Regions from separate parts of the Metabacillus sp. RB-C-LZQ-3-1 genome, predicted to be linked through region 3. Evidence: riboswitches for the same ligand, from Rfam matches in the RefSeq annotation. Region 3 holds a riboswitch; each other region holds the start of a gene.
The links. Region 3 has a riboswitch for S-adenosylmethionine ahead of AC4GZ8_RS16385 (sugar ABC transporter substrate-binding protein). Riboswitches for the same ligand answer to the same signal wherever they lie in the genome.
Positions count from the first base shown of each region.

Region 1 (6,077 bases), on a different contig from region 3:
GTCTGGTGATACAATAACGATATCTTCTAATTTCTTATTTAAGAAATATTCTCCTAGTATAGGCACACCTAAAAGATGATCAATCGGAATATCAAAGAATCCTTGAATTTGTGGTGCATGCAAGTCAAGAGCAATCACACGAGTAGATCCAGCTCTTTGAAGCAGGTTTGCAACTAGTTTTGCTGTAATTGGCTCCCTTGCTCTTGCTTTTCTGTCTTGCCTAGCATATCCATAATACGGAATAACAAGGTTAATTGTTTTTGCAGATGCTCTCTTTAAAGCATCTACCATAATTAATAGTTCCATTAAATGTTCATTTACTGGAGCGCTAGTTGATTGAACGATATACACGTCACATCCACGAATACTTTCTTCAATATTTATTTGTATTTCTCCATCACTAAAACGAGTTACAGAACTCTTTCCTAATTCTACCCCAAGAATTTCAGCAATTTTTTTCGCTAACTTGGGATCAGAGTTTAGCGAAAATAGTTTTAAATTAGAATCTGCATAGCGATTAGGCATGGTAAAGTGAAAACCTCCAGTTGGAATTTTAAAATGTGGCTATGTTATAGTTATTTGACACTATGTTATTTGAAGATGGAATCAGCAGAATTTTAACAGAGCCTTACTTTTTAGTTATAAGTATATTTTTATTTTACACTATTCACTAACTGATCAATAGTAACTTCTCTATAAAAACTTTTATTTTTTGTGAACTCATTTATTTTTTTATCAGATAATGGAAACGAAATAAAATAATGTCGTCATTTTTGTATTTTTTATGTTTTACATTAGGTCATTAAAGCTGTGAGTGTTTTTTCTACTGCTGATAACACATAAGGTTTTTCTCTTCAACAAAAAATGCGGGATCTAAAGATTCCGCATTTTTCGTTAAATAATATTTATCCTTTATTTACAAGTAATTTTTCTCTCGATTGCTTTGCCGCTTCTACCATCACCTTTAGCGCTTCAACCGTTTCATCAATTCCTCGGGTTTTTAAGCCACAATCCGGGTTAATCCAGAATAATTTCGGATCTAATACTTGAAGTGCACGATCAATATTTTTTATTAATTCCTCAACCTGTGGTACGCGAGGACTGTGAATATCATACACACCAAGCCCGATACCTTTGTTATATGTAGTTTCCTCAAAGGCTTGAATTAATTCCCCATGACTCCTTGAAGTTTCAATAGAAATGACATCAGCATCAAGTGCTTTAATTGCATCAATAATATCTTTGAAATTTGAATAACACATATGTGTATGAATTTGTGTATCATTTTGAACTGAGGATGTGGCAAGCTTAAATGCATATACTGCTGCATTAAGATAACTTTCCCAGTTTTCTTGCTTTAATGGCAGCCCTTCTCTAATCGCTGGCTCATCAACTTGGATCATTCGAATCCCATTCTCCTCGAGACTTTCAACCTCTTTTCTAAGCGCCAGTGCAATTTGATTTGCCACATCATAGCGTGATATATCATCCCGGACAAATGACCAATTTAGAATCGTAATAGGTCCTGTTAACATTCCTTTAACGGGTTTTGATGTTAATGACTGGGCATAGACAGTTTCTTTAACAGTCATGGATTGCTTTAAATCTACATCACCGTAGATAAGCGGGGGTTTCACACATCGTGAGCCATATGATTGCACCCATCCAAATTTTGTAAATTGAAACCCAGCTAGCTTTTCACCAAAGTATTCCACCATATCTGTTCGTTCGAATTCTCCATGGACAAAAACATCTAAGTCCAGTTCTTCCTGAATTTCGATCCATTTTTTAATCTCTGCTTTAATGTATTCCTCATATTCCACATCGGTTAACTCACCTTTCCGCCACTTTAGACGATGGTTTCTTACTTCTTTTGTCTGCGGGAAGCTACCAATTGTTGTCGTTGGAAGGAGGGGTAATCGAAAAGTCTTTTTTTGAATCTCCTGACGAACAGAAAAATCAGCTTTCCGCTCCGCTTTATATAAATGAATATTTCTTGTAGCATCCTGAACTTCTGCGTTGTTTCGAAATGTTGATTTGTTTAATGCTTGAATAGCTGATGTGCTTGAGTCGATCTCTTTTTGTACAGTTTCAATTCCATGATTCATTCCTTTTGTCAGTAGAACAACTTCATTTATTTTTTCATCAGCAAAAGATAATGCATTTTTCAGAACTTTATCTAGTGTTTCTTCATTAGTTACTGTGACTGGAACATGTAACAAACTTGATGATGGTTGTAAGATTAAACGATCCCTTGAAACAAACTCCGATAATTCTGTAATGAGTGAAATCTTTTCTTCAAGATTGCATCTCCATATGTTACGTCCATTGATCACTCCTGCTGCTAACACCTTATCTGAAGGAAAACCATATTGGTTTATTGCAGAGAGATGATATCCTCCATCATGAACGAAATCTAGCCCAATCCCCTGAACTGGCAGAGAGCATACCTCTTTAAAATAATCAATTCGGTCAAAATATGTTTGCAAAATCACCTTTACATTTGGTGCTGCTTCATGTAACTGTTGATAGACTTCTTGGAATAGTTCAACTTCAACGTCCGTAATAGTTGTAGATAAAATCGGTTCATCGATTTGAACCCACCTTACACCTTCTGATTGTAATTGCTGTAAAATGTCAGCATAAATTGTGACAAATTTTTTGACCAATAAATGAAATTCAGACTTCTTATATCCTTTTGAAAGCTTTACAAAGGTAACAGGACCTAAGATTACTGGTTTTCCTTCTATTTCAAGCTTTTGTTTTGCTTCTTTATAATATTGGAGAGGACGGTTTTCAACAAGTTGAGGTTCGACATCATATAATTCCGGAACAATGTAATGATAATTTGTGTTAAACCATTTTGTCATTTCACAAGCAACCGCATCTTTATTCCCTCTTGCCATATCAAAATATGTCTCGATTGAAACAGGTCCGCCATGATAATCAAAACGCTTTGGTACTAGACCAAACATAACTGCTGTATCAAGTACATGATCATATAAACTAAAATCACCAACTGGAATTAGATCAATTCCTTGTTCTTTTTGCTTCTTAAGATGTTGAAGTCGGATCTCTTCCATTTGCTTTAAAAATTTGTCTTGATCAAGATTGCCTGCCCAATATTGTTCAAGCACTTTTTTCCATTCGCGTTTTTCCCCAATACGTGGATAGCCTAAGTTTGAACTTTTTATTTGTGTCATTATCTTCCTACACTCCTCTAATCTTTATTTTTTGTCCCAAACTAAAAAATCTCTCTTTTCAAATTAGAAAAGAGAGATTCATACGCATAGCTAACTAGAGTTGAGACATTCTGGCTTTCTCAACACGTATTCCTCACTCCTCCCTATACATCCGTAGGTACAAGCGCATATAACAGGCAGGTCTCCTGACTTAGGTTCATTGCTTCTTATCCCTTCCCATTCCATTTTGAAATAGTGGTAATTGATAAGTTGCTCCTCATTACAGTGGCGGGACCGTGCCGGATTTTCACCGGGCTTCCCTTTTAAGCTATGATCGAATCACACAGCACCTGATACATTTGATATGTAATTTTTAAGATGATGTTCTAAAAGCAAAAAAGACCTCTCTTTATCATAAATAGAGAGGTCTTCATCTTGAAATCCCCTCTTATCTGTCAAAGCAATAACTTTGCAGGAATTAGCACCTTTTCAACAAATTATCGTTGAATGGTTGCCGGGCTTCATCGGGCCAGTCCCTCCACCTCTCTGAATAAGAGTTTTTAGATAATTATTTATGTTTTGAATTTAATAGTCATCTTAGCATGAGAAATGAAAACTGTCAAAAAGAATTTTTAAAGTAGGGTGTTTTCGTAGGATAATGTGGCAAAGAAAGATGATAGATTACTAAATTTATTAAACAAAGAAATCTAAGAATTACAGTTGTTTAAATGCAAAAAACCTGCTAGATCATTGATCTAACAGGTGAACGATTATAATTCTCCTACCGAAGAGGGACGTACCTTTGCTTTATCTGCTGCACTCGCATTCTTGTTTGCATCTTCTCTATTTTCAGCCATTTCTTCTACCGTTTTTACTTTTAACCGAGCTGCTCCTGTATAATTCTTTGTAGGTATCCGAGGTTGAGTATTTAGACGTTTTTTTGCTTCCAAGATCGCTTTTGAATATTGAGGCAACCATTTTTCCTGCGCAACTAACATTTCATCAGTCATTTGCCATATTTCTTTCGGATTACATACTGCACCAACTAGCGGATCCATCATCATCGCTTGACGTAAAAGCAGATCATCTCCCTTAACAGCAGCTTCTACCGCTAAACGCTGGACGGAAATGCTTACATTACAAACAGCAGCACATCCAAGAGGAAGATCTCCTACATGCGGCATATTTATTCCGTTTCGATCGACATACCCTGGTGCTTCAATAATCGCATCATCAGGAAGGTTAGAAATAATTCCATTATTCACAACATTAAAATGCCCGCGATAAACTCTTCCTGTTTCAAGACCTTCGATAATATATGAACCATGCTCTTCACTTCGGTTTTCCTGTTTATATGTAAGTGCAGGCTCCTTCATCCAATTCGGAAAATCTGATTCAAACCAATTCCTTCCCTCTGTGCAGACACGTAAATATCCACCTGTTTCCCCGTTTATCCATGAACCTAAATCAATCCATTCATTTATCTCATCTGGGCGTTTACGATACCAAGGGACATATTCACTTAAGTGTCCATTAGATTCAGTAGAGTAATAGCCAAATCTCTTTAGCATGTCAATTCTCACTTTTTCTGTTTTACTAAACTCAGGATGTTGTTCAAAAGCCTCCAGTATCTGACCTGTTAGATCCTCTCCCTTATGTTTCACACTAATATACCAAGTCTGATGATTGATACCAGCGCAAATAATATCAATTTCCTCTTTTTTATATCCTAAAGCTTCTGCAATTTGCCGATGTCCTCCTTGAACTCCATGACAAAGTCCGATTGTCCGAACACCACCATATGTATTGCAGGCCCAGGTTATCATAGCCATTGGATTGGCATAATTTAATAATAGACAATCTTTCTCTGCTACTTCTCTAATATCCTTACAAATCTCTAACATCTCTGCAATGCCACGTTGACCATACATAATTCCACCGGCACACAATGTATCTCCAACACACTGATCAATTCCATACTTTAGAGGTATGTCGACATCTTGCCGAAATGCCTCGAGTCCTCCGATTCTTACTACTGAAAAGATATATCTAGATCCTCTTAATGCTTCCCTGCGATTTGTAGTTGAGTGAATATTAATTTCCAATCCATTTTCATCAATATCTCTTTGACATAACTCTGTAACCATTTTAAGATTTGAGGCATTAATATCTGTAAATGATACTTCAATTTCTTGAAACTCAGGAACAGTTAACAAATCCCTTAAAAGTCCTCTAGTAAAACCAATACTTCCTGCCCCGATAAAAGAAATTTTAAATGACATGTATGATTACTCCCCCTTGCATCATTCTTAAAATCATTTTATCAACAGTTAATTGATTACGTTTGCAAGATTATAACTTTCTTCTAAAATTAGGTGTCAAAAATCCTAACTTATTTAAAAATCACCACCTGAACTAATCAAATAAAAAACAGGACAATTTATCAGATTATCCTGTTTTTAGCCATTAAATTTTTCTATCGATTTTTTCACTAATTTTCTGTATCCATTAGGAGTTTGGCCAGTGTATTTTTTAAATAACATACTAAAATATTGACGACTATTAACACCAATATATTGTGATATCTCGATCACTGGTATCTCTGTTTCTTTTAATAGCATTTTAGCTTTTTGGATTCTTAACTTAGTTAAATAATCCATAATGGTACAATTCATTTGCTGTTTAAATATACGATGTAGATATCCTGAATGTAAGCTAACCGCTAGGGCCACATCTTTCACTTGAATATCCCGATCATAATTTTGATGAAGATAATCAACTGCTTTTTTCACATATATATTAAATTGCAGATGTTGTTTGGACCGATCAGTTTCATCCTTTTGAACAATCATTCTAGCAAGTTGTATTAAAAGCTGGCAAAATAATAAATACATC
Region 1 covers NZ_JBZFLI010000002.1:142,537-148,613, reverse strand. Annotated here, with positions in the region: gene AC4GZ8_RS04100 (ribose-phosphate diphosphokinase) at 1-525, opposite strand, end outside; gene metE (5-methyltetrahydropteroyltriglutamate--homocysteine S-methyltransferase) at 906-3,203, opposite strand; cobalamin riboswitch at 3,362-3,551, opposite strand; SAM riboswitch class I at 3,628-3,739, opposite strand; gene AC4GZ8_RS04090 (alpha-glucosidase/alpha-galactosidase) at 3,953-5,464, opposite strand; gene AC4GZ8_RS04085 (AraC family transcriptional regulator) at 5,642-6,077, opposite strand, start outside.
Region 1: linked by a shared signal. The riboswitch ahead of metE (5-methyltetrahydropteroyltriglutamate--homocysteine S-methyltransferase) and the one ahead of AC4GZ8_RS16385 (sugar ABC transporter substrate-binding protein) in region 3 are both predicted to bind S-adenosylmethionine.

Region 2 (6,077 bases), on a different contig from region 3:
AGTATATTGTTGGAAAAATAAACAACCATTCATAATTAGTAGTGACATGACGATATGATCATTTGAAAGTACACTCCCTTTCCAACTGCATAGGATAGTTTTAGAACCTATGAAGGGATTGAGAAAATATGTACTTTGTTCCTTATGTGTATCCAAATCATTATCCTTATTATGTTGCTTCACCGTTTGTTAACTATAGAGGGTATTGGAATGATCATGGAATCAAGGAAACAAACAAATTGAATAGAAGAGTGCCGAAAGTAGACTATGGAACAAAACCATTTGTTGTAAATATTAATAAAGCAACAAAGCAAAATAATACATTTCGTACAGCGTTATGGACAGGAAAACATTTGCAGGTTACGTTGATGAGTCTCAATGTTGGCGAGGATATTGGATTAGAAATCCATCCGAATGTTGACCAATTCTTACGTATTGAACAAGGGCAGGGATTTGTTCAGATGGGGAAAAGCAAAAACAATTTAAACTATAAACGAAATGTATATGAGGATTCGGCCATTATGATTCCTGCAGGTACATGGCATAATCTCACAAATACAGGTAATTCTCCGTTAAAACTTTACTCTATCTATGCTCCGCCTAACCATCCATTTGGTACTGTTCATGCTACCAAAGAAGAGGCATTAGCCGAAGAAAACAACAGACAGATATTTGATAATCGTTTTTGTGAATAAAAGAAAGTGTGCTCACTTGCGTTTCTTCTTATAAAGAACCGCTTTTTTCTTTTTAGTGTCTTTTTGTAAAAAGGATTAGTGTTTTTTATCTTGCCATAGCTATAACAATTCCTTCATACTAAAGTCAATAGAAAGATAGAAAGAGGTGCAGGATCGTGTCTGTCGTTAGAAATAAGGCAACTAAAAATAAAAAACGTAAAAAAGAAATAACCTTCATCCAAATTCTTCGGCCCGCCTCTTTTATCATCATTGGTTTGCTCATTGTCCATATTTACTATTTATCGACAATTGATCAATTGCTTCCACAAATAATGAAAATATATATGGAACTTATTCATTTTGTCCAATCAATCCCAACATCGATTTTACTGATCATCGGGTATACACTGTTTATTTTTTATATGGGTTATATCGTAGGGAAAAAGACGAAATCATAAAAAGGAGATTACATATGCTGTGGCTATTATTATGTATTATTGGTTTGTTAGGAGGAATGCTTGGAAGCCTTGTGGGACTTGGCGGCGGAATTATCATTGTTCCGGCTTTATTATATATCGGAAATTATACAAGCCTTTTACCTCCAATAACACCACAGTTTGCGGTTGGAACTTCCATTATCATTTTAATTGTGACAGGTCTTTCTTCAACAATTGCGTACATGAGGCAAAAAGCGGTCTATTTTAAAGCAGGGTTGATCTTTTTTATTGGCAGTGGGCCTGGAGCTTATGTAGGAGCTCTTGTAAATAAAGCAATCGAACTGAATCTTTTTTACATATGCTTTGGTCTATTTATCATCCTCATTTCTATTCTGTTAAGTATTCAAAAATATTTGGAGCCTAAATCAAAGCAACTAGGTTCTGTACAAAATTTTGAAGATGAACATGATGTCCATCATGCATTATATTTTCACCCTATTTTAGCGGTTGTGATCGCTTTTTTTGTTGGGATATTGTCTGGTTTATTTGGAATAGGAGGAGGTTCCCTTATGGTACCAGCAATGCTGCTATTTTTCCGATTCCCAGCTTCAGTTGCAGTAGCTACTTCAATGTTTATGGTGTTTTTATCATCGATTATTGGTTCGATTGCACATATTCAACTTGGTAATGTCGAGTGGCCATGGGTATTGGGATTGGCACCAGGAGCTTGGATTGGTGCTAAGCTTGGGGCTTATGTCAATCGTCGACTCAAAGATGGAACAATTATTTTGATCTTAAGATTGATTTTAGTTGTGGTAGGGATCCGGTTGATTTTTCAAGGGGTATAAATATTGTAAGTTTTTAAATTCCTTTAGGGCTTATCCTTAAAGGATTTTTTAATATCAATACAAAACATCACAAAAATAGATAAATACTATTAAGAACGGACAGACTATAAAATAATAATTTACATATGAAAATGAAAAACCTCAGTTAAAGCTTTAGTAGGAGGGAAAAAAGTGAAGGTAGGTTTAATCGGTTTAGGTAAGATGGGTTTAAATATTAGTAAAAATTTAATTGACCACGGCCATGAAGTTGTTGCGTTTGATATTAATGAACAAGCCGTTGATGAGATTAAACAATATGGAGCTCAAGGTACATCTAATTTAGAAGAACTAGTACAATCACTTGATAGCCCTAGAATTGTATGGTTCATGGTCCCACATAATGTTGTTGATCAGGTTATTAATGACTTGAAACCACTGCTCTCAAGCGGGGATATCGTCATTGAAGCGGGAAATTCCCATTATAAAGAGTCAATGCGTCGATATGATGAGTTTAAAGAAGTAGGTGTTAGCTACCTGGATTGTGGGACGTCAGGCGGAATGGAAGGCGCTCGAAATGGAGCAAACTATATGATCGGCGGGGACAAGGATGCCTGGGAAATTGTTGAACCAATCTTCCGTGACACCGCAGTTGAAAAAGGATATTTATATACAGGAAAATCAGGTAGCGGCCATTTCTTAAAAATGGTTCACAATGGTATTGAATACGGTATGATGGCAGCGATTGGGGAAGGATTCGAGGTCCTTGAAAAAAGTCAATTTGATTATGACTATGAGAAAGTCGCAAGAGTATGGAGTAATGGCTCTGTCATTCGATCATGGTTAATGGAACTAACCGAAAATGCATTCTCGAAAGATGCTAAATTAGATGAAATAAAAGGGGTTATGCACTCTTCCGGTGAAGGAAAATGGACTGTAGAGGAGGCCCTCGATCTTCAAACAGCAACACCTGTTATTGCACTATCATTAATGATGAGATATCGCTCTCTGGAAGCAGATACGTTTACTGGTAAGGTGGTTGCAGCATTAAGGAATGAGTTTGGCGGACATGCAGTGGAAAAAAAGAAGTAATAAAAATGAGAAACATTCAAATCCCGGTATACCAACGTAATGGTATACCTTTTTTTAATACTTTGCATTTACCCTATGGTCATACTTCTCCCTTATACGTTTTATATCTTCTCTTGGCGGGAGGCCGAACATACGGGAATATTCACGGCTGAACTGTGATGGACTTTCGTAACCTACTCGAAATGCGACATCAGCAGCATCTTTTGACTCGGATAATAATAGGCGTCTTGCTTCCTGTAGTCTTAGTTGCTATTGGAATTGAATCGGTCTCATAGCAGTGATCTCTTTAAAGTGCCTATGTAACGAAGAAACACTCATATTTGCTAATTCGGCAAGTTCCTCAATTCGAAGAGAGCGGTCAAAGTTATTCATGATATGGTTAATAATGTCTCTGATACGAGAGGTTTCGCTTCCTAATAAATGGTTGATGATTTATAAAAGTGGTTGGACGGAAAAATATTAGTATGGAAAAATTAACCTCAAATGTTTGACAATTTACTTTTATAAGGTGTATAGTGATTATATTAACTTAATAGTTTGATAATTTCTTATCAAGAGAGGTGGAGGGACTGGCCCTTTGAAGCCTCGGCAGCGGACTTTTATAAGGTACTGTGCCAATTCCAGTAGCATTTTGCTAGAGATAAGAAGAGATAGGTATATTGTTGTTGGTGATCCCCTCTTCTTATTTTAGAAGAGGGGTTTTTGATTTTTTTTGAGGGATGTTATTCTCTACAGTTAAATCGATAGGGTGTTAATCTATCTTTTTTTCCTAGTTTACATAGATGGATAGGTTAACGATATACATAAGAAGGTTATGCTGTAGGTATTAATTTCAACTATATTTTAAGGGAGAGAGATTTATTATGACAAAAACATTAGTAAAAGCTCCATTTAGAGCAGACCATGTAGGAAGTTTATTACGTCCAGAGAGAATTCATAGGGCAAGAAAGGAATTTCATGAGGGGATTCTTTCTGCTCAACAATTACACGATATTGAAACAGAGGAAATCAAAAAAGTAGTAGACAAGCAAATCGAAGTAGGATTAAAAGCAGTTACGGATGGTGAGTTTCGACGCAGATTTTGGCATACAGACTTTTTAGAGCATCTATATGGTGTCGAGGGCTATGTGCCAAGCCATGGATTTAAATTTAATGGTGAAGAAACGGAAAGATACGATGTTCGTGTTATTGGGAAAATTTCATTTAACCCGGATCATCCACATATTAAGGAGTTTATTGAATTTAAAGAAATCGTAGGGGACCGTGCAGTTGCAAAACAAACAATTCCTAGTCCAAATCAGTTATTTAATGCCGGTATCCGTAATCTGGACATTTATCCAGACATTGAAGATTACACAAATGATGTCATTCAAACATACCGTGATGCAATTAAAGCATTTTATGATGCCGGCTGTCGTTACTTACAGTTAGACGATGTGTACATTGCTGGTCTGAATGCACCTGAAATTCCATTCAATGATAGCGGCTATTCACGTGAAGAATTAATTGATTTAGCATTACGTGTTGTAAATGGAGTTTTAGAAGATAAACCAGAAGATCTCGTTATCACAACTCATCTTTGCCGTGGTAATTACCGTTCAACCTGGGCATTTGAAGGCAGCTACGCTAAAATCGCTCCAACATTATTTGCCAAGGAAAAGGTAAACGGATTTTTCTTAGAATATGATGATGATCGTTCAGGAGATTTCAAGCCTTTAGAACACATCCCAAATGGAGGACCTCAAGTCGTTCTTGGTGTTTTCACATCGAAATATGGTAAGTTAGAGGATAAAGAAAACATTAAAGCTCGTGTAGAAGAAGCAACAAAATATGTACCATTAGAGCAATTATGTATTAGTCCACAATGTGGCTTTGCTTCTACTCATCATGGAAATATCCTAACAGAAGAAGAGCAATGGGAAAAGTTAAAGTATATCGTAGATATTTCCAAAGAGATTTGGGGATAATAAAGAAAGCGAACATCACCACTCGATGTTCGCTTTCTTTATTATGATTCAATTTTATAGTAATATTAAAAGCTATTTAGAACTTACATATAATCATAAACAGAATCTTCAAAATAGAGCCAGTGATAATATTCAATTTGTGCATCTGACATTTCTGAAATTTGTTTTTCACTGAATTTTTGTTTGTCTAATAAATTTTTCACTTTTGAATCTCTGGCTACTTTGCTCATTTTAAATCCTCCTTATGTATGAAAACCAAGAATAAATCTATTGTTGTAAACGCTTTCTTTAACTTCTTGATTTTATTATATATCTCAAATTGAGATAAAACAAATATCAATTTGATATGATTTTTCGAAAACTAATATAGAATTGTTATTTATCGTTAAAGACAACTGTGGATATATTAAAAAAACTTGTCTTTCGGTAAAAAATAATGGCGATTTTATGGTCATATAAAAAATCGCCTTTGGCTTTTTACCAAGGCGAATTTTGATAAATTCTCTCCAATTAATAAAACAATCATTTCATCCCATAAAGTCCATATTTAATAAGATCATTAATGATTTCAGCCATTTCCTTTGGTGATTTATCCATTCCATTGTTAAGCCATGTCTTGGTTGCATAAATGCTCCCGCTTATAATGAATGTGCTTAAATACTCAGAGAGATCGTCACTCATATGTTTATCAGTTTTAAAGTTTTTCATAAAGAAATCCTGGGCAAAAATCATTACTTTCTTTTGAAATGTCGTGTCTATATTTTCGTTGAGGAGAGTTTGGCATACTTCATGCTTAGAAGCGAAGTATTCTAACAACTTTTCGATCATCTGGCGATCATCTTCATCTTTTTCAAAGTTACATTGGCTTAGATAGCCGGTCATATCGTTAATAATTTCGTTTTCGATTTTGTCAAGAAGATCAAATTGATCGGTGTAATGGGAATAAAACGTAGATCGATTAATATCAGCTTGTTCACAAATCTCCTTAACTGTAATGGTAGAAATCTGCTTTTCCTTTAGATGCTTCATAAGACTATCCTTTAAGACCATTTGCGTATATTTTTTACGACGATCTAGCTTTGA
Region 2 covers NZ_JBZFLI010000001.1:378,851-384,927, forward strand. Annotated here, with positions in the region: gene AC4GZ8_RS02085 (flavin-containing monooxygenase) at 1-35, shown strand, start outside; gene AC4GZ8_RS02090 (cupin domain-containing protein) at 129-695, shown strand; gene AC4GZ8_RS02095 (hypothetical protein) at 851-1,132, shown strand; gene AC4GZ8_RS02100 (sulfite exporter TauE/SafE family protein) at 1,147-1,959, shown strand; gene gnd (phosphogluconate dehydrogenase (NAD(+)-dependent, decarboxylating)) at 2,131-3,027, shown strand; partial or broken gene AC4GZ8_RS02110 (helix-turn-helix domain-containing protein) at 3,082-3,441, opposite strand; SAM riboswitch class I at 3,573-3,674, shown strand; gene AC4GZ8_RS02115 (5-methyltetrahydropteroyltriglutamate--homocysteine S-methyltransferase) at 3,891-4,994, shown strand; gene AC4GZ8_RS02120 (BH0509 family protein) at 5,078-5,224, opposite strand; gene AC4GZ8_RS02125 (TetR/AcrR family transcriptional regulator) at 5,517-6,077, opposite strand, start outside.
Region 2: linked by a shared signal. The riboswitch ahead of AC4GZ8_RS02115 (5-methyltetrahydropteroyltriglutamate--homocysteine S-methyltransferase) and the one ahead of AC4GZ8_RS16385 (sugar ABC transporter substrate-binding protein) in region 3 are both predicted to bind S-adenosylmethionine.

Region 3 (6,077 bases):
TTTTCAGATTTATATAAATGACAATGGTCCTGGGATTCCAGTAAATATACGGGAAAAGATCTTTGAGCCATTCACGAGTTCAAAGGAAGATGGAACAGGATTAGGATTAATGATTGTAAAAAGAATTGTTGAGAACCATAATGGGAGTATTAGGATCCATGAGACGTCTGGAGAAGGGACAACCTTTGTCATAGAGCTGCCATTATCATAAAAAAGATGACCTTGTGGTCATCTTTTTTTATACGTTAAGAAAATATAACGTTTCACAGAGTGTTGGTGTCTAGCTCCGAAGCACATGACGTGCAAGTGCAGTCATGGAGATTGACGACGTGTATTTTTGCTGCCAGCGCCCAGCAACTAGTGAACTTCACACTCCTCCTTACGATAAGTCAACATCGACGCTTGTGCTTACTGCTTAGGAGTTTATAAAAATCTTGTACTATGGATAAGTGCTCGGCATCCAGCTCCAACGCCTAGCCCCGAAGCACAAGGACGTGCGAGTGCAGTTGTTGCGGCAGGACGTCGCGATTCTAAACTGCCTCGAGGTCATAAGCCAATTTGAATTGAAGGCAAAGAACGCCTTCTATTCTAAATCGTCTTATGCTTGTCGGGTCTGATCAAGGCGCTTCCGCTTTTGTACTTTATTTTAACTTAAATGAACTTTTGAGCGATACAATTCGATTAAAAACGGCTTTTTCCTCTGTTGTATGCTTTGGATCAACATTAAAGTAACCGTGGCGGAAAAATTGGAATTTATCCTGTGGTTTAATATCTTTCATGTTCGGCTCTATAAACCCTTGTAAAATTTCAAGTGAGTTTTCGTTTACATAATCTAGGAATGTTTTTTCTTCAGAAGATTCTTCTTCATCCCCAGCTTCTTCATGCTCTTGTTTATCAAGAATGAGTGGCTCGTATAAGCGAAATTCTGCTGGAAGTGCATGTTTTGCATCAACCCAGTGGATGGTCCCTTTTACTTTACGGCCTGTAAAGCCTGTTCCACTTTTTGTTTCAGGGTCGTAGGTACAATGAATCTCAATGATATTGCCATTTTCATCTTTAATCACGTCTTCACATTTAATGAAATAAGCATGCTTTAAACGCACTTCATTTCCAGGGAACAGACGGAAGTATTTCTTAGGTGGATTTTCCATGAAGTCCTCTTGTTCAATATAAATTTCACGTGAGAATGGAATTTGACGTGTCCCCATTTCAGGAACTTCAGGGTTAATCTCTGCATCAAGCATTTCAACTTGATCTTCCGGATAGTTGGTAATGACCACTTTTAAAGGCTTCAAGATTCCCATTGTTCGAGGAGCTTGAAGTTTTAAATCTTCACGTACAAAATGTTCAAGCATCGCTTCATCAACAGTAGCAAAGCCTTTTGAAACACCTGTCTCCTTTACAAACTCACGAATCGCTTTTGGAGTATATCCTTTTCGACGTAGCCCGGAAATCGTAGGCATACGAGGGTCATCCCAGCCATCGACATAGTTTTCTTCAACCAGCTGTTTTAATTTACGCTTACTCATCACCGTGTTTGTGATACCTAAGCGCCCAAATTCAATTTGTTGTGGTTTATGTTCCATTTCACATTCTTCAATGACCCAGTTGTATAATGGACGTTGGTCTTCGAACTCTGTTGTACATAAAGAATGTGTAATTCCTTCGATGGCATCCTCTAATGGATGAGCAAAAGCATACATTGGGTAGATACACCATTTATCTCCGGTATTATGATGAGATGTATGTGAAACTCGGTAGATGACAGGGTCACGTAAATTAATGTTTGGTGATGACATATCAATTTTTGCACGAAGAACTTTTTCACCATTACCGAATTCACCATTGCGCATGCGCTCAAATAGGTCCAGGTTTTCCTCGATAGATCGATTACGGTATGGACTTTCCTTACCAGGCTCAGTCAAGGTACCGCGATATTCTCTCATTTCGTCTGCTGTTAAATCATCCACATAAGCCTTTCCCTTTTTAATAAGGAGAACAGCACGATTGTACATTTCTTCAAAATAATCGGAAGCAAAGAATAATCCGTCCCATTCGTAGCCAAGCCAAGCTACATCTTCTTTAATGGATTCAACGAACTCTGTATCTTCTTTTAATGGATTTGTATCATCAAATCGTAAATTTGTTTTTCCATTAAATTCATCTGCTAGACCAAAGTTAATCACAATGGATTTTGCATGACCAATATGGAGGTACCCATTTGGTTCCGGCGGGAATCGAGTGTACACGTAGTCTCGTTTTCCTGTCTCAAGATCCTCTTTAATAATGCTTTTAATAAAGTTTGAGGAATTGTGTTCCAAATCAGATCAAACCTTTCTTTTGTATGTAAGAATTAACTCTATCTTTCATTATACCAATAGATGATAAAAAGGTTAATTTACTTGGGCTATTTATTTGTAATAGTATATATATTTGCATCATGAAGCAATCTGTATACAAGAATTCTTAATAATTGGCTAGTTGTCACAGACTTTGTTGTTATGTAATAAGTATAGAGGTGGTTGATTCGCGCTACAGGATGCTCGCTTTCCGCGGGGCTGGTGGTGATTCTCCTCGACGCTTAGCGCCTGTGGGGTCTCACCTGTCCCTACTCCCTTGTCTTGCTCCGAAGCACAGGATCTTGCCAGCGCCTAACCCTCTAGTGTCTAGCCAATTTAGAATTGAAGGCAAAGAACGCCTTCTATTCTAAATCATCTTATGCTTGTCGGGGCTGATCAAGGCGCTTCCGCATTTCTAACAGAAGTCTCGCACCTTCCGCTCAAATCAACAAGTAGTTTTTTGTTTTTGAAATAGCTCCTAAACAACAGTATTTAGGAAAGGGGCCAATTAAAATGTAAAAGTTAGTGTATATCACTTTTAGTATAGTACAAAATAACACAGTCTGGCGGGAGGTGAGAGTATGCCAAATAGAAACGATAATAAATTCAGAAAAATTGAATCTGAAAGTCAGAAACAAGGTAAATCTCAAGAAGAATATGCAGCTGAGTTAGAGAACAACAAAATGAAAGCACAAAAGAGAAAATAATGATTAATAGGCAGGCATAGCTGCTTGCCTACATAAGCTTTAAGTGATTTTTTCTAAATATACAATCAATTAAGATAGTATAAATATTCAAAAAATAGTTGACATTCATTCTATACCAGATTAAAGTATATGTATTGTTATTTTACTTAATCGCATAAAACATCTCTTATCAAGAGTGGCAGAGGGACTGGCCCGATGATGCCCGGCAACCGTTCTATTTTCTAATAGAATTGGTGCTAATTCCTGCAAAGCTGTATGGCTTTGAAAGATAAGAGAGGAGACTCCTATTATTGTGGTGAAACCTCTCTGTCTTAAGAGAGGTTTTTTTGTTGTCCAGGCCCCAAAAAACAGAGAAATAGGGTGCTGGCATAAGTAAATCGCATTAAAAAAAGAGGGGAGCAATGAAACGATGAAAAAGAAACTTTTTAACACATTCTTTATTTTGACATTGATATTAACGGTGTTTATCTCAGGATGTTCGTCAAATAATAGTGGAACGAATGAATCTACGAAAGCAAAAGGAAATCCTGAAGTATCACTAGATAATGTACCAGAAAGATTTAAAGATGGTGAAGGTGCAAAAATTAAAGTGATCCGCAAAATTGGTGGAGATGATCATACAGCTCAATTTTTAGCAGGAGCGAAGGAAGAAGGGGAAGCTTTAGGTTTCCAAGTTGATGTGTTCACTGCTAATGGTGACACAGCGAAATTCCATGATGCTATCGCACAAGGACTTGAAGAGGATTATGATGGATTTATTATTTCTCATGGAGATGACGAAGCAACAATTAATGCGGTTCAAAAATTAGTTGATGCAGGGAAAAGTGTTGTAACGTTTGATTCAATTGATGGGTTATCACAAATCAATGGTGTAACACTAACATCTCAAGATGATGAAGCACTTGCAACATTAGCATTAGATCAATTAGTAAAGGATACAAATGGTGAAGCGAATATCGTATACCTTTGGGTTGACGGATTCCCGCCAATGGTAAGAAGAAATGCTGTTTATCAAGATGTTCTAGCAAAAAATCCGAAAATTAAAGAGGTAGAGCGCTTTGGAATTGCATCTGCAGATACATCTGTTCAAACTCAAAACGCTGTCGCTTCTATGCTTAACAAGCATCCAAAAGGTGAGATAGATGCTATTTTTGCAACATGGGATGCCTTTGCAATTGGTGCTGCACGTGCGATCAAAGAAGCTGGAAGAGATGAAATTAAAATTTACGGTATCGATGTTTCAAATGCAGATCTTCAAGAAATGCAAAATGAAGCGAGCTCATGGAAATACACAGCTGCTGTTGATCCGAAGCTGATCGGGGCAGTTGATTTGAGAATTCTAGCGAAAAAGCTTGCAGGTGAAAAAACACCTGATAGTTATAATCTTAAAGCTTCACTTATTTCACAAGACGCCTTACTTCAATCAAATGAGCCAATTAATATGGTGAATTTAGCTGAAACTGTGGAAGGTTGGGGTCAGTCAGATGCATTTGAAGAAGAATGGATGAAAACATTAAAAGAATATTATAAGAAGTAATATCCTTAGGTGGAGAGAATGGATGATGTAAGGGTTAAACCTTTAAAGTCCACCTCTCTCCTTTTTCCTCTATTAAACCTCCAATTTTATAATCCCAATAAAACGAAATATACGATCTATAGGAAGGAGGCATAACAATGAGCAAGTCAGTACTAAAAATGACAGACATTTCAATTGAATTTCCTGGTGTCAAAGCACTGGATTCTGTTAACTTTACGATGAAAAGCGGAACAACTCATGCACTAATCGGAGCAAATGGTGCGGGGAAATCAACCCTAATGAAGGTTTTATCAGGCGCTTACGATCATTACACAGGACAAATCTCGATAGATGAGAAAGAACTGTCTATCAAAAACCCTAAGGATGCACAAGCATATGGTATCCAAATTGTTCATCAGGAAGTGGATACAGCTCTTATCCCTTATCTAACAGTAGGGGAAAATATTATGCTTACCAAAACTGTAAGTGAAATGGGCAAGAGGCAATTGATTCGCTGGAAGCAAATACACCAACAAGCAACTGAGATTTTAACTAGCTTGAATATAAAGGTTTCATCTAAAAAACTAGTAAGTGAACTAACACTTGCCGAAAAGCAAATGGTGTTGATTGCTAGGACTGTTTCATCTAAATGTAAATTCCTTATCTTGGATGAACCAACAGCACCACTAAGTCATACTGAAACAAATGAGTTATTTAGAATTGTTCGGGAACTGAAGGAGAAAAATGTAGGGATTATCTTTATTTCTCACCGCCTTCCAGAAATTTTTGAGATTTGTGATGAGATTACGATTATGAGAAACGGACAAATTATTACACATGAGCTTATTCGTGAAACAACTCCTAATAAGGTAATAGAATCCATGCTTGGCAGAGAGTTAGAGGAGCAGTTTCCTGAAAAAGCATTTCATATTGGCGAATCGATTCTAGAGGTCAACAATCTTTGTGATGATGGAAAGCTAAAAGATGTTTCCTTACAAGTACAAACAGGTGAGATCATCGGAATCGCAGGTTTAGTAGGTGCAGGTAAAACAGAATTATGTAAAACCCTGTTTGGTGAAAAGAAGCTAAAATCAGGTGAAATAAAGCTGCATGGCAAACAATTAAAAATAACAAGTCCCTATCAAGCAGTTAAGCACGGGATTGCCTTAGTTCCTGAGGAAAGACGAAAAGAAGGAATCCTTGTAGAGGAGTCTGTTGTAACGAATTTAACGGCTGCAAATTTAGGAGCTTTCACAAGTCCGCTTAGCTTTGTTAAACGAAAGGCAGAAAAGAAACAAGCGGTTGAACTGATTAAAAGTCTAGGAATAAAAACACCATCTGAACAAACAAATGTAAAAAATTTATCAGGTGGAAATCAACAAAAAATAGCAATAGGAAAATGGCTTATTACAGACGCAGATGTTTATATTTTTGACGAACCTACAAAAGGCGTAGATGTAGGTGCAAAAAAGGACATTTTTGAACTTATTAGTGAGTTGGCTAGAAGAGGAAAGG
Region 3 covers NZ_JBZFLI010000010.1:97,822-103,898, forward strand. Annotated here, with positions in the region: gene AC4GZ8_RS16370 (sensor histidine kinase) at 1-211, shown strand, start outside; gene AC4GZ8_RS16375 (glutamine--tRNA ligase/YqeY domain fusion protein) at 642-2,321, opposite strand; gene AC4GZ8_RS16380 (hypothetical protein) at 2,921-3,046, shown strand; SAM riboswitch class I at 3,210-3,321, shown strand; gene AC4GZ8_RS16385 (sugar ABC transporter substrate-binding protein) at 3,456-4,583, shown strand; gene AC4GZ8_RS16390 (sugar ABC transporter ATP-binding protein) at 4,721-6,077, shown strand, end outside.

Region 4 (6,077 bases), on a different contig from region 3:
AGGGCAAATGGAGCAATTACAACAGTGGGCAGGAAAAGCCCATCGAACAATGCGGGATCAAGAAGGAATGAAAGAATTCCATGGTGTTAAAGCAAAAAAAATCGACCGAGCAATAAAATCAAAAATGAAAAGATTAAATAACGAATTAGAAAAAAACAAGGTTGAAAAACCTACTGAGGATAAAAACATCGCCTTTCAATTTAAAGGAAACGAAAAAAGAGGCAAGCGAATCATCGAGGCAAAAGACCTTACTAAGAGATTTCCGAATAGAATGCTGTTTCATCAAAGTCATTTCTTTATAAAACATGGAGAAAAAATTGGAATCTATGGACCAAATGGTTCTGGGAAAACAACATTATTAAACATGTTTAGAGGTGAAGAATCGAGAACAGCTGGTAATCTAACTATTAGCCCCTCACTTAAAATCGCAAGCTTAAGCCAAGATGTTGCTGATATGGATATCTCACAGACCGGTTTAGAAGCGTTACAACTTTCAGATCGAGATCAGATATTGAAGGCAAGGACTATCCTCGCAAATATGGGTATGAACGCAAAAACGCTAAGTCAGTGTGTTGGAACTTTAAGTCTAGGAGAACGGACGAGAATTAAATTAACAAACATGCTTTTAAATGAATACGATATGCTGATTCTTGATGAACCGACGAATCATTTAGATTTAGCAAGCCGACATCAATTGGAAAAAACTTTGAAGGATTATTCTGGTACAATCCTCGTTGTTTCCCATGATGTCTATTTCCTCCAGCATGTTTGTGATAAGCTTCTTGTATTCGAAGATCAAAAAATTAAGCGGGTAGAAATGTCTATTGAAGAGTATGAAGAAAAACGTAGAACAGCTCAAGAATCCACCTCTTCAACTACACAAGAAATGGAAGAGGAATTATTACGTGTGAACACAGAAATATCTGCCATATTGGGTGAAATTAGTTTATTAACTCCTAATTCTGAGAAATATCATGTACTTGATCAAGCTTTCAAAAGCTTAACAAAGAAAAAACGAGAATTATTAAATAAAGCGGAGATCTAATTTCTCCGCTTTTTTATCCCACTCTTTGCGGCAGTAAAATCCCATTTCAAGCTTCTGAGTTGATAAGAAGGTAGGTGGGGGATAACTGCCCGTTATAAAAGTCCGATTGGTTCAACTAACTGTCAGTGGGGATGAAGAACCCCCACTGATGGAAGTTTCCCTTTATTATTATTTCGTTAATTCTTGTTCCTCTTGATATGGATGAGCCACCCATCCTTCTGTTTCAATAAACAAGCGTACAGCCACAACTTGGCGGTCTTCCATTAATGTAAAGAAATGTGGATTGCCTTCTGGTACAGAAATAACATCGCCAGCTTCTAATTCTACATCAAAGTATCCAGTTTGATCATCACCTTTAATAATGAAAATCCCATGTCCTGCTGTAATCGCACGAACTTCATCTTCAGTATGTGTATGAACATTTTCAAACTTCTTTAAAAGCTCTTCAAGATTAGGAGTTGCATCAGATAAAGCAACGATATCCCATGTTTTATAGCCTCTTCTTTCTGCTAAATCTTCAATTTCAGCTTTGTAGGTTGTTAGAATTTCAGATTTTTCCTCATCACTAAGAACAAACTTTTCAACTAAATGTGATGGGAGCTTGCTCATATCCCAGTGTTCATAAAGTACACCTTGTTTCTCTAAGAATGATGAAACCTGCTCTTGACCTTCAATTACTTCATTTGTGTTTCTAACTTTAATGACTGCCATTATTTTCTCCTCCAATTTATATTTGATTTTTGAATTTCTATCTAGCGATATGCCTTCAATGTCATTAGTTTCAAATGATAAGAAAATAAGAATTCGCTAGCCTCTAAATATTTCTTTGCCTCCAAAGCATCTCTTCCCCATACAGTAATTCCGTGATTACGAATGAGGACTGCTCCTGCATCCGCTTTAACAAATTCACTAAAATCACTTGCTAGTGTAGGGATATGGGCATGATTGTAAATAATCGGAATTGTAAACTCAGCATCTTCATCCCACAATCCGTAGGCTTTAATAATTTCTTGACCTTTAAATGTTATCTTTCCTTGATCTCCATAAAGTTCTGAAATCACATTGTTATCAACGGTATGAACATGAAGACTGCACCCGGCATTGGTTTTATTAAAGATTTCAACATGTAAAAGAGTTTCTGCTGATGGCTTTAAATGTGTGTTATTAACAGGCAGTCCCTTTCCATTGACTAGTAAAAAGTCTTCATTTGTCTCTTTTGTTTTATCCTTTCCACTTGCCGTTACAAGAAATGAAATAGGATCATCCTCCACTTTGATCGCCAAGTTACCACTTGTCCCTGGGAACCACTCTCTCTTTGCCAGCACTCTCTTAATGTCTGCTAATTCTCCCCATCGTTGCTCTAGTAAACTCACACACTTACCTCCTCTAGATGATCAAGAATGTCCATTACATCAAAAAATGTTGTAAACGACTGATGTGGCAACTGTAACTCTTTGCATTTTTCTAATAACAGATCTCTAGCAATCACAAAATCAGCTAATTTGGCGGCCTGTAAATCTGTAATTGAATCTCCAATAACAATTTTCTTTTGATTCGTATTTGTAAGCTGTCGAATGAGTGACGGCTTACAGCATCCACATTCATTCGTGCATTGTTCGTCACAACTGTTTGGCCATTCAATCTTGATTTGCTCATTTGAGAAATTAGCCACATTACAGTAAATCTGGTCTTCATTAACCAGACCTTGAAGTAGAGGATATACAAAAAAGTCAATTCCCCCACTAACAATATAAAGCGGGATATTGTTTTCCTTTGCGTATCGCACAAAATCTTGAAAACCTGGACGAATCTCAGCATGCTGAAGGATAAACTCCACAATTTGTGTTTTTGATGAAGAGGGAAGTAATTGAAACATCTTCCCAACTCCTTCTTTAATGGAGATCTCCTGTGAGAGAACTCCATTTTTAAGAGCATCCCATTCTGGTGGTGCAAACTCTTTCATGATCGCAATAATATTATCTGTCTCGGTAATTGTTCCGTCGAAGTCACAAATAATTACTTTGTCACTCATTTGCTCACCTCTTTGGCACCCCATAAATCAATGGCAAGCTTAAGATCTTCACTCTTTTCAGCTGCTTCTTTTAGTGTGATACCGGAAAGAGTGGCATCAATAGCAGCACGGAATGCTTGTCCTCCCCCAATTGCTCCATTTGGATGACCATGAACTCCGCCACCAGCATTAATGACTGAATTCACCCCAAAATCATTTACTAATATTGGAACTAATCCTGGATGAATACCAGCAGATGGAACCGGGAATGCTTGCTTAAATCCATCTTCATTTAAGCAGTTTTCGGCAATCCCAAGTGCTACATTTCGATCTAATGCAACACTTCCATATGGTGATGGGAATAAAGAGAAATCAGCACCAGACATACGAACTAGCTTCCCTAATAACAATGAGTTTGAGAATCCGTATAAGCTTGATGCTGTTGATGCACCACTAACTGCTGGATGCGCCATTATTGGGACAGCTATCTCTGGATCTTCCACTAAGCTTTGCATCACGTCTAAACCATATGCAAATACATTAAATAGCAATACACTGGCTCCGAGCTCAGTTGCTCTTTTCGCTTTTTCTTTTAAGTCAAAGGTTTTCCCTGTTAAGTTAACCGCATATAACGCTTTATGACCTGTTTCTTCAAATACTTGCCTCAATACTTCTTTACCAACTAAAATGCGGTTTTCAAAAGGTGTTAAAGGATTATCAAAAAGAATCTCATCGTCTTTTACTAAATCTACTCCACCTAAAATCTGCTGCTTTAATTGGTCCTTTAAATACGAAATATCTCTCCCGATGACACCCTTAAAAATACTCATTAAGAGTGGTCGATCGTTGACTCCAACTAATTCACGGATACCTGCTACACCGAATTTGGGTCCCGGAAAAGTTTTTTTCATCTCATCCGAAAACTCTAAATCAAGCAGCTTTACCTCACCATCAAGAGATAATTTACCGAAAACAGTCGTTAAGATTGCTGGCAGATCGTGGCTATAATTTAAGCTTGGATAAGCAATCTTGATTTCCCCTCTTGTAACAGGCTTTCCAAGATATCGGTTTGTTTTCTCACAGCTTTCTAGTTGACTGACTTCTAATACACGACCTTTATGTGCTTTTAATTGCTCTTGTTCAAGTAAAGGGAGTTCTGTCCAAGAGCCAACTGTTAGACCTAATGCAATACCCTCAGCTTTTTTGTGTAAATCACCTTTTGCATCGTGTACAAGATATGTAGCAATAACTTCACTCACTAAATAACCCTACTTTCTCAATACATATGACATTTTCTGAATCTTTCTATTTATCATACTAATTTTAACATCATTTATTTGCTAATGCATTTGATTCCTTTAGTCAATCTTGAACATTTCGTTTCAACATCGAGCCTTCTCTCTTAATTTAAGATCATGTTTAACTAAAGCGAAAAAAAAGCCCCTTTGAATAGATCAAAGGGGCTTTTTTACGCACATAAGTAATAAGCAATCTCCCTTATCTATCAGCATATGCTGCAAGAATTAGCACCGTGCTTAACAGGATGTCAAGTCGGTTGCCGGGCTTCATAGGGCTAGTCCCTCCACCTGCTCTTGATAAGAACGAAACGTTCATTTTTTGAAATTAATAAGAATTATGACAGATCACATATAGCATGTCAAGGCTAAAAGAATAAAGTAAGATACATGGTAAATTAGAAAATGTTTAATCGTTTTATTCTTTCAACTGCTTCTTTAAGTCTTACTTCTGTTGTTAATAATCCAACCCTAACATACCCTTCACCAAATTCTCCAAACCCAACACCAGGAGCTACGACAACATGAGCATTCTCAAGCAAATAATCTGAAAAAGCCTGTGAAGATTCAAATTGACTTGGGACTGGGAGCCATGCGAAAAATGATCCGGCTGGTGCAGTTACTTTCCACCCAATTTCATGACAAGCAGATATAAGTGCATTTCGTCTAGACTCGTACATAGCATTTAGTTCCTTAACGCATGTTTGCGGGCTTAAAAGTGCATGTGCAGCTGCTTCTTGGATTGCGCTAAATACACTCACATACATATGATCCTGTAACAAATTAAGTGCCTCTATTACAGACGGATTACCGACAGCAAACCCAATTCTCCAACCTGCCATATTATAGGTTTTTGAAAATGTGTAAATTTCAATTCCGACATCTTTTGCTCCATTCGTCTCCAAGAAGCTCACCGGCCTTTTTCCGTCAAATCCAATCGCGCCATACGCGAAATCATGAACAACACAAATATCGTGTTTTTCTGCAAACTGAACAGTCTCTTCAAAAAACTCTTCGGTTGCCGTTGCCCCAGTAGGATTATTCGGATAATTAATAAACATCAATTTCGCTTTATCGATCACTTCTTTTTGCAGGCTTCCGTAATCTGGTAAAAATTGATTTTCCTCTAATAATGGCATGAGTTCCATTTTTGCACGAGCTAATTCCACTCCAGACCAATAATCAGGATAACCAGGATCTGGTACAAGCACAACATCTCCTGGATTCAACAAACATTGCGGAACTTCTACTAGACCTGCTTTTCCTCCAAAGAGAATGGCTACTTCTGACTGTGGGTCAATATTAACTCCATATTCTCTTTTATAAAATGTAGCGACCGCTTCCTTCAAAAATGATTGGCCACGAAACGGTGAATATTTATGATAGTTTGGATTTTTTACTGCTTTTTCCATTGCTTCAACAATATGTCCCGGTGTTGGCTGATCGGGATTCCCTTGACCTAAATTAATGACATCGTGACCTTGCTCAATTATGTTATTCACTTTTGCAACAAGGCTCGCAAAAAACTGCTTCGGTAATGTATTTAATAATTCCGATTGTTCAAATATTTTCATTTTCGACACCTTCTCAAAAAATTCTTGAAATTCTAGTCACAAATCATATATTGTTAGTAACAACTTGTAAAGTAAAAAATTTTAAAAATGAAGGTGTGAACCAAATGAAACCTATCATTACGTGTATTCAATTAGATATCAAATTCGGTGAT
Region 4 covers NZ_JBZFLI010000006.1:167,758-173,834, reverse strand. Annotated here, with positions in the region: gene abc-f (ribosomal protection-like ABC-F family protein) at 1-1,045, shown strand, start outside; gene AC4GZ8_RS11890 (1,2-dihydroxy-3-keto-5-methylthiopentene dioxygenase) at 1,214-1,756, opposite strand; gene AC4GZ8_RS11885 (methylthioribulose 1-phosphate dehydratase) at 1,798-2,418, opposite strand; gene AC4GZ8_RS11880 (2-hydroxy-3-keto-5-methylthiopentenyl-1-phosphate phosphatase) at 2,415-3,077, opposite strand; gene mtnW (2,3-diketo-5-methylthiopentyl-1-phosphate enolase) at 3,074-4,315, opposite strand; SAM riboswitch class I at 4,551-4,658, opposite strand; gene AC4GZ8_RS11870 (pyridoxal phosphate-dependent aminotransferase) at 4,750-5,925, opposite strand; gene AC4GZ8_RS11865 (carbon-nitrogen family hydrolase) at 5,889-6,077, shown strand, end outside.
Region 4: linked by a shared signal. The riboswitch ahead of mtnW (2,3-diketo-5-methylthiopentyl-1-phosphate enolase) and the one ahead of AC4GZ8_RS16385 (sugar ABC transporter substrate-binding protein) in region 3 are both predicted to bind S-adenosylmethionine.